One region of the Mesorhizobium sp. WSM4847 genome, then DNA from elsewhere that is predicted to be linked to it. Evidence: riboswitches for the same ligand, from Rfam matches in the RefSeq annotation. Region 1 holds a riboswitch; the other holds the start of a gene.
What was found. Region 1 has a riboswitch for S-adenosylmethionine ahead of metX (homoserine O-acetyltransferase MetX). Riboswitches for the same ligand answer to the same signal wherever they lie in the genome.
Positions count from the first base shown of each region.

Region 2: another riboswitch for S-adenosylmethionine. It lies ahead of AC0L28_RS22075 (O-succinylhomoserine sulfhydrylase); the one in region 1 lies ahead of metX (homoserine O-acetyltransferase MetX).

Region 1 covers NZ_JBVVPY010000013.1:166,093-170,488, forward strand. The annotation lists gene AC0L28_RS20190 (DUF1194 domain-containing protein) at 1-350, shown strand, start outside; gene metW (methionine biosynthesis protein MetW) at 422-1,036, opposite strand; gene metX (homoserine O-acetyltransferase MetX) at 1,095-2,264, opposite strand; SAM riboswitch at 2,385-2,462, opposite strand; gene hisC (histidinol-phosphate transaminase) at 2,635-3,744, shown strand; gene AC0L28_RS20210 (prephenate/arogenate dehydrogenase family protein) at 3,751-4,396, shown strand, end outside.
Region 2 covers NZ_JBVVPY010000015.1:161,934-166,329, reverse strand. The annotation lists gene araD1 (AraD1 family protein) at 1-767, shown strand, start outside; gene AC0L28_RS22085 (ABC transporter substrate-binding protein) at 945-1,718, opposite strand; gene AC0L28_RS22080 (2'-deoxycytidine 5'-triphosphate deaminase) at 1,811-2,941, opposite strand; SAM riboswitch at 3,031-3,108, shown strand; gene AC0L28_RS22075 (O-succinylhomoserine sulfhydrylase) at 3,182-4,369, shown strand.

The DNA.
Region 1 (4,396 bases):
CCGTCGCCACGACACGCGACGCCGCGATAGCAAAGGGCATCGTCATCAATGGCCTGCCGATCCTGATCAGCCCGTCGCCCAGCTTCAGCCATCTCGACCAATACTATGCGGAGTGCGTCACAGGCGGGCCAGGCTCCTTCGTGCTGCCGGTCTATGCCGCTTCGGAATTCGTGACCGCCATACGCCGCAAGCTGGTCCTCGAGGTCAGCGGTGTTACCGATCCTAATGCCGGTCCCGGGGCCGATCCCGGGTCCGTCCCGGTCGACGCGGCAGCACCGGTCGACTGTTTGCAAGGCGAGCGCGGTCGGCGGTTTTTCTCCGATCCGTATTTTCCGGAACTTGATCGTTAGACCTCAACGAATGGCGATCAGTCCCAGATGTCTCCGGACTCGGGCCGGCTGGCCGAAGCGACGGGTCGCCGTTATCGCTTCAGCAGGAACACCGCCTGCTGGCCAAAGAAATTCCAGAACCACCATGGCATCGACAGGCCGATTTTCTGGCCATTGGCGTCGAGCGCGGTTGCCTTTTCCACCGTTGCGCCGAGCTCTTCGCAGAGATTGACGAAGTCGCGGATGGTGCAGAAATGGATGTTGGGCGTGTCGTACCAGGAATAGGGCAGGTCCTTGGTCACCGGCATCCGCCCTTCGATGAACAGCGAAAGGCGTACCCGCCAGTGGCCGAAATTGGGGAAGGAGACGATGGCGTGCTTGCCGATCCTGAGCAACTCGTCAAGCACCAGCTTCGGGTTGCGGGTCGCCTGCAAGGTCTGCGACAGGACGACGAAATCAAAACCCTTGTCGGGATAGAATTTGAGGTCCTTGTCGGCGTCGCCCTGGATGACGGACAGGCCGCGCGCCACGCATTCGTTGACGCCGCGCTGCGACAGTTCCATCCCACGGCCGTCGACCTGCTTCGTTGCCTGCAGCAATTCGAGCAGCAGGCCATCACCGGAGCCGACGTCCAGCACCCGCGACTGCGGCGGGATGAGATCGGCGACGACTTCGAGGTCGACGCGCTGGGCGTGGTTGACACTCATGATCGTGCCTCTTGACTGGCGCATGACCTTGACCCGAAAAGTCTGCAACTTTTCGGGGTCATGCGCTGAGCCCTCTGGCGCGGGCCGCCGACGCGATGAAGCCGTTGATGGCCGCGAACAGCTCCGGCTCGTCGAGCAGGAAGGCGTCGTGGCCGCGATCGGTCTCGATCTCGACGAAAGACACCGAGGCGCCGGCCGCGTTCAGCGCATGAACGACCGAGCGGCTCTCCTCGGTCGGGAACAGCCAGTCGCTGGTGAAGGAGACCAGGCAGAAACGGGTCTTGGTGCCGGCAAAGGCGTCGGCGAGCCGGCCGCCATGGTCGGCGGCAAGGTCGAAATAGTCCATCGCCCTGGTCATGTAGAGATAGGAGTTGGCGTCGAAGCGGTCGACGAAGGTCATGCCCTGATGGCGCAGATAGCTCTCGATCTGGAAATCGGCGTCGAAACCGAAGGTGAGTGCTTCACGATCCTGCAGGTTGCGGCCAAACTTCCGGTGCAGGGCCGCCTCCGACAGATAGGTGATGTGAGCGGCCATCCGCGCCACGGCCAGCCCCTTTTCTGGACGCTTGCCCTGCTCGAAATATTTGCCGCCATGCCAGTCGGGATCGGCCATCACCGCCTGCCGGCCGACCTCATGGAAGGCGATGTTCTGCGAGGAATGACGCGCGCCGGTGGCGATCGGCAGCGCCGAGAAAACGCGCTCCGGATAGCTCGACGCCCATTGCAGCACCTGCATGCCGCCCATCGAGCCGCCGAGCACCGAGAACAGCTTTTCGATGCCGAAATGGTCGACCAGCATCAACTGCGCCCGCACCATGTCGCGGATGGTGATGATCGGCAGGTCGAGCCCGTACGGCTTGCCGGTGGCGGGATTGGTCGAGGCGGGGCCGGTCGAGCCGAGGCAGCCGCCGATGACGTTCGAGCAGATGACGAAGAAGCGGCTGGTGTCGATGATCTTGCCGGGGCCGATCAGCACTTCCCACCAGCCCGGCTTGCCGGTCACTGGATTGGTGCTGGCGACATGCTGGTCGCCGGTCAGTGCATGGCAGACGAGGATGGCGTTGGAGCGGGCGTCGTTGAGCGTGCCGTAGGTCTTGTAGGCGATCTGGAACGGCGACAGCAGCGTGCCGGCATCGAGCTTGAGCGGCTTGTCGGCGCCGAACCGCAACACCGGGCTCGACGGCTCGTCGGCCTCGTTGTTGGTTCTTTTCGTGCGCAGCGCGACCATCGCATCCTCTTACATTAACCCATCGTGTTTTCCGAAAGTCGATTAAGATTTTCGGGTCGATGCGACTGTCCGGCCGGCTGCGGACAACAAAAAAACCGGCATTGCCTTCGCAAAGCCGGTTACAAGATGCAAACGGCCCTTTAGCGAGTTGTTTAACGTGGCTGCAAGCCGACCGGCCAAATCACCACGGGATTTCGCCTTCTTCTAGGACCGGCGCGCCTCGCCGTCAACGGCCAGCCACGCACCGATCATTGCCGCCTCTCGACATTCCAGGCCACGGCTTGTATTTCCGCGGCGGCTTCCAGTGTGGCGGATCCGAAATTCGCATCGCGTTGGAGCAGCGGAAGCGTTCTCGACGGATTTTTGCAATATGAACCAAGTATCGGATCAGGCACGTCCAACGCCCCGCGCGGGGATCATGGACATCGAAGCCTATGTGCCGGGCAAAAGCACGGCGCCGGCCGGCGTTGCCAAGGTCCACAAATTGTCGTCGAACGAGAACCCGCTCGGCCCCTCGCCGAAAGCAATAGAAGCCGCGCGCGACGTCGCGGCCAAGCTCGACATATATCCCGACGGCACCGCCAGGCGCCTGCGGGAGGCGATCGCCGAGGTGCATGGCCTCAACCCGGCGAACATAGTTTGTTCCAATGGTTCCGACGAGATTCTGGGCCTGCTTGCGCAGACCTATCTCGCGCCGGGCGACGAGGCTGTGATCACCGAACACGGATTCATGGTCTACAAGATCTACATCCAGTCGGCAGGTGCTGTCCCGGTCTCGGTCAAGGAAACCAAGGAGCGCGCCGACGTCGATGCGATCCTCGCTGCGGTGACGCCGCGTACGCGGATCATTTTCCTCGCCAATCCCAACAACCCAACCGGCACCTATTTGCCGTTCCAGGAGGTGCGCCGCCTGCATGCTGGCCTGCCTCGAAACGTGCTTCTGGTGCTGGATGCAGCCTATGCCGAATATGTCCGCCGCAACGATTATGAAGCCGGCGTCGAACTGGTGGCTGGTGCGGAAAACGTGGTTATGACCCGCACCTTCTCCAAGCTCGGCCTTGGCGGTGCGCGGATCGGCTGGATGTACGCGCCGATGCATGTCATCGATGCGATCAACCGGGTGCGGGGTCCCTTCAACGTCAACGCGACGGCAATCGAGGCCGGCATTGCCGCGATCCGCGACCGCGCCCATGTCGAGCGAAGCGTGGCGCATAACGAGACCTGGCTGACCTGGGTCAGCGAGGAATTGACCAGGCTCGGACTGCGGGTGACGCCGAGCGTCGGCAATTTCGTCCTCATCCACTTTCCCGAGGACAAAAAACATTCTGCGGCAGCCGCGGACGATTACCTCTGTGCGCGCGGCTACATATTGCGGCGCGTTTCCGGTTACGGCTTCCCAAATGCGCTGCGCATGAGCATCGGCACCGAAGAGGCCAATCGCGGCGTTGTCGCCGCCCTCGCGACATTTCTGAAAAGCTAGAACACCATGACATCACCGATGTTCGAAAAGATCGCGCTGGTCGGCATCGGCCTGATCGGCTCGTCGCTGGCCCGCGTCATCCATCGGGGAGGCCTTGCCGGTCACGTCGCCATCTCGACGCGCAGCGAAACGACGCTGGCGCGGGCGAAGCAACTCGGCCTCGGCTCCTCCTACACGACTGATGCGAAAGAGGCGGTCGGCGATGCCGACCTGGTCATCGTTTCGGTGCCGGTCGGTTCTTCAGGCGAGGTCGCCGAGGAAATCGCGCCGGCGCTGAAGCCGGGCGCCATCCTCACCGATGTCGGCTCGACCAAGGCGTCCGTCATCGCGCAGATGCAGCCGCATGTGCCTGCCGGCGTGCATTTCATTCCCGGCCATCCGCTGGCCGGCACTGAAAAATCGGGTCCGGACGCCGGCTTTGCCGAACTGTTCGAAAACCGCTGGTGCATCTTCACGCCGTTGCCCGGCACCGATCCGGCCGCCTTGGAAAAGCTCTCGGAATTCTGGCGCCGTTGCGGCTCCAACATCGATACGATGGATCCCCAGCATCACGACATGACATTGGCCATCGTCTCGCACCTGCCGCACATCATCGCCTATAACATCGTCGGCACCGCCGACGACCTGGAGTCGGTGACCAAGTCCGAGGTCA
Region 2 (4,396 bases), on a different contig from region 1:
ATCCCGACCCGGCGCATCTCCACCTCACCGGCACCGGGCTGACACATCTCGGCTCCGCCGCGACCCGCGATTCCATGCACAAGAAGCTCAGCAGCGACGGCGAGGAGCAGCTCACCGATTCCATGAAGATGTTCCGCATGGGGCTGGAGGGCGGCAAGCCGGCCAAGGGCCAGACCGGCGTGCAGCCGGAATGGTTCTACAAGGGCAACGGCACCATGGCAGTGGCGCCCGGTGCGGCACTTCTGTCGCCCGCCTTCGCCGAGGATGCCGGCGAGGAGCCGGAAGTCGCCGGCATCTATGTCATCGGCGACGACGGCGTCCCGTTCCGCGTCGGCTTCACGCTGTCAAACGAGTTTTCCGATCACGTCACCGAGCGCGTGAACTATCTTTTCCTCGCGCATTCCAAGCTGCGCAACGCTTCGTTCGGACCGGAGATCCTGATCGGCGAGCTGCCGTCCGACGTCAGGGGTTCCTCGCGCATCCTCCGCGACGGCCAGCTGCTGTGGGAAAAACCGTTCCTGTCGGGCGAGGCGAACATGTCGCACACCATCGCCAATCTCGAACATCACCACTTCAAATATTCGGCCTTCCGCCAGCCGGGCGACGTGCATGTGCACATGTTCGGCACCGCGACACTGTCCTTCGCCGACGGCGTCAGAACCGAGGCCGGCGATGTCTTCGAGATCGAGGCCAAGGATTTCGGCCTGCCGCTGCGCAACCCACTGGAAATCGAGCAGCCAGTGAAGGTGGCGGTGAAGGCGCTGTGACGGCGTGATCTCCCCCCTTGAGGGGGAGATGTCGCCGAAGGCGACAGAGGGGGTCGTCTCGCGTAGAGCGCCAGCCCCCTGCGTCTGCGATAAAGAGAGCCGGGCCCGGCCGGACCGACCCCCTCTGGCCTGCCGGCCATCTCCCCCTCAAGGGGGGAGATTGGCAGCTTCGACCTCTCAATAAATATCGAAGTCGAAATATTTGGCCTGGATCTTCTTGTAGGTGCCGTCTGCGACGATCGCGTCGATCGCGGCGTTGAGCTTTTCGCGCAGCGCATTGTCTTCCTGGCGCACGGCGATACCGGCTTCGGTCTCCGTGCCCTTGACGTCGCCGACCATCTTGCAGCAGTCGTCGCTCGACTTCTTCATCCAGTCCATCAGCACGAATTTGTCTGAAAGGACGGCATCGAGACGGCCGTTCATCAGATCGGCGACCGCCTCCTCCTGGGTTGGATAGAGCTTCGCCTCGGCGCCGGCCTTGCCATAGACATCCTGGGCATAGTCGGCCTGGGTGGTCGAAGCCTGGGCGCCGACTGTCTTGCCGGCGAGTGCCGCCGGTTCGGTCGAGGCAATATCGCTGTCCTTCAAGGCCACCAGCGAAAGCGGCGTCGTATAGTATTTGTTGGTGAAGGAGACCTGCTTCTTGCGCTCCTCGGTAATGCTCATGGACGCGATGATGGCGTCGAACTTTTTGGCCTGGAGCGCCGGGATCATGCCGTCCCAGTCCTGCGTGACAAGTTCGCATTCGACCTTCATCTGAGCGCAAAGCGCATTGGTGATGTCGATGTCGAAGCCGACGAGCTTGCCATCCGCGGTGATGGTGTTGAACGGCGGATAGGCGCCTTCAGTGGCGATCTTCAACTTTTCCTGTGCTTGCGCCGACAGCGACCCGACTGACATCGCCAGCATGACGGCTGTTGCTGCCGATGCGATCCATCTTGAAATCTGCATTTTTGTTCCCCTTGTTCCAACTGTATTGACGGCTAAGACAGCCAAGCACGACCCGTAAGGTCAGGCAAGCAGGGTCTGATCATAGCGGGCGATCAGCGCGCGGCGCGAAAATGCTTGGACAGTTTCAGGCCCTGCGCCTGATAGTTCGAGCCGAGATCTGTGCCGTAGAGCGCCTGCGGCCGCTTCAGCATGTGCTCGTAGACCAGCCGTCCGACGATCTGGCCGTGATCGAGGATGAACGGCACTTCGTGGCTGCGCACTTCGAGCACGGCCCGGCTGCCGGTGCCGCCCGAGGCCGAATGGCCGAAACCCGGATCGAAGAAACCGGCATAGTGGACGCGGAATTCGCCGACCAGCGGATCGAAGGGCGTCATCTCGGCGGCATAGAGCGGCGGCACATGCACCGCTTCCTGGCTGACGAGGATATAAAATTCGTCCGGATCGAGCACCAGTTCGCCGGCGCCGCTCTTGTAGAGCGGCTCCCAGAAATCGACGACATCCTGCGCAGCGCGCTTGTCGACATCGACCAGGCCGGTGTGGTGCTTGCCGCGGTAGCCGACCAGCCCGTCCTTGTCACCATCGAGGTCGATCGACAGTGCGATGCCGCCGCCGGAAATGTTCGGCGGCTCGGTGGCGACGAGCGTCTCGGCACGGTGCAATTCGTGCAGCTCGCTTTCCGACAAAAGCGCATTGCCGGTGCGGAACCGGATCTGCGACAGCCGCGAGCCGGCGCGGACGACGATCGGAAAGGTGCGCGGGCTGACTTCGAGATAGAGCGGGCCGTTGTAGCCGGCAGCGATCTTGTCGAACTCGTGGCCGCGATCGGTCATCACCCGGGTGAAGATGTCGAGCCGCCCGGTCGAGCTTTTTGGGTTGGCCGAGGCGGAAATGTTTGCCGGAAGCGCCAGGCTCTCGAGCAGCGGCACGATATAGACGCAGCCCGTCTCCAGCACCGCACCATCGGTGAGATTGATTTCGTGCAGCTTCAGGCGGTCGAGTTTTTCAGCAACCCTGTGGTTGGGGCCGGGCAGGAAGGAGGCGCGCACACGCCAGGCCTTGTCGCCAAGCCTGAGGTCGAGGCTGGCCGGCTGGACCTGGTCGGCGTCGAGCGCGCGCGGCGACTTCAGCGCGCCCGACTGGTACAGCGCGGAAATATCCTGATCCGGAAGAATGCCTGTCTGCCGCAAAGTCTGGCTCCGCTCGAAGGCCGGGCGTGGTCTCATCTTGTCGCAGGTTCTTGCCGTGGAACCCGCTGGTACAAACCTCTTAATCATGCCGGCAATTGACGCAAGCGCGGTGCAGGTCTAAAGGATCGTTATCCCGTGGTGATTTGGCCGGTCGGCTTGCAGCCACGTTAAACAAGTCGCTAAAGGACCGTCGGGCCGAAAGGCCGTACGACCGGTTGCGACTTTCGCGGCCGGTTTTTTTGTGTTTGGACCATTTTTTGTGTTTGGAACAAGGTGATGACGAGCAAAACGCGCAACTGGAAGCCTCAGACCGCCCTCGTGCATGCAGGAACGCTGCGTTCCGGCTTCGGCGAAACCTCCGAGGCGATGTATCTCACGCAAGGCTATGTCTACGATACGGCGCAGGCGGCAGAAGCCCGCTTCAAGGGCGAGGAACCGGGCTTCATCTATTCGCGCTATGCCAATCCGACGGTCGACATGTTCGAGAAGCGCATGTGTGCGCTGGAAGGTGCCGAAGATGCCCGCGCCACCGCGTCCGGCATGGCGGCGGTGACGGCGGCGTTGCTGTGCAGTGCCCGGGCGGGCGACCACATCGTGGCAGCGCGCGCGCTGTTCGGCTCCTGCCGCTGGGTGGTCGAGACGCTGGCGCCGAAATACGGCATCGAGGCGACGCTGGTCGACGGCACCGACATCGCCAATTGGGAAAAGGCGGTCAGGCCCAACACCAAGTTGTTCTTCCTTGAAAGCCCGACCAATCCAACGCTGGAGGTCGTCGACATCGCAGCCGTAGCCTCGCTTGCCGATTCGATCGGCGCGCGGCTGATCGTCGACAACGTCTTTGCCACGCCCTTGCAGCAGAAGCCGTTGCAGCTCGGCGCCCATATCGTCGTCTATTCGGCGACCAAGCACATCGACGGCCAGGGACGCTGCCTCGGCGGCATCATCCTGTCGGACAAGAAGTGGATCGACGAGAATTTGCACGACTACTTCCGCCACACCGGTCCCAGCCTCTCACCCTTCAATGCCTGGACGCTGCTGAAGGGGCTGGAGACGCTGCCGCTGCGCGTTCGCCAGCAGACAGAAAGTGCCGGCCGGATCGCTGACTTCCTCGCCGAGCGATCGGAAATTGTCCGCGTCATCTATCCCGGCCGCGCCGATCACCCGCAGGCGGCGATCGTCAAGAAGCAGATGTCGGGCGGCTCGACGCTGATCTGCCTCGACGTCAAGGGGGGCAAGCAGGCGGCCTTCGCCTTCCAGAACGCGCTCGATGTCGTGCTGATCTCCAACAATCTCGGTGACGCCAAGAGCCTGATCACCCATCCGGCGACGACGACACACAAGAATCTGAGCGACGAGGCGCGGGCCGAACTTGGCATCGGGCCAGGCACGCTCAGGCTGTCCGTCGGACTGGAGGACACTGACGACCTGCTCGAAGACATCGAGCAGGCCTTAGCCGCCAGATAGGGATACGCGCCGAACTGCTGCGCTCTG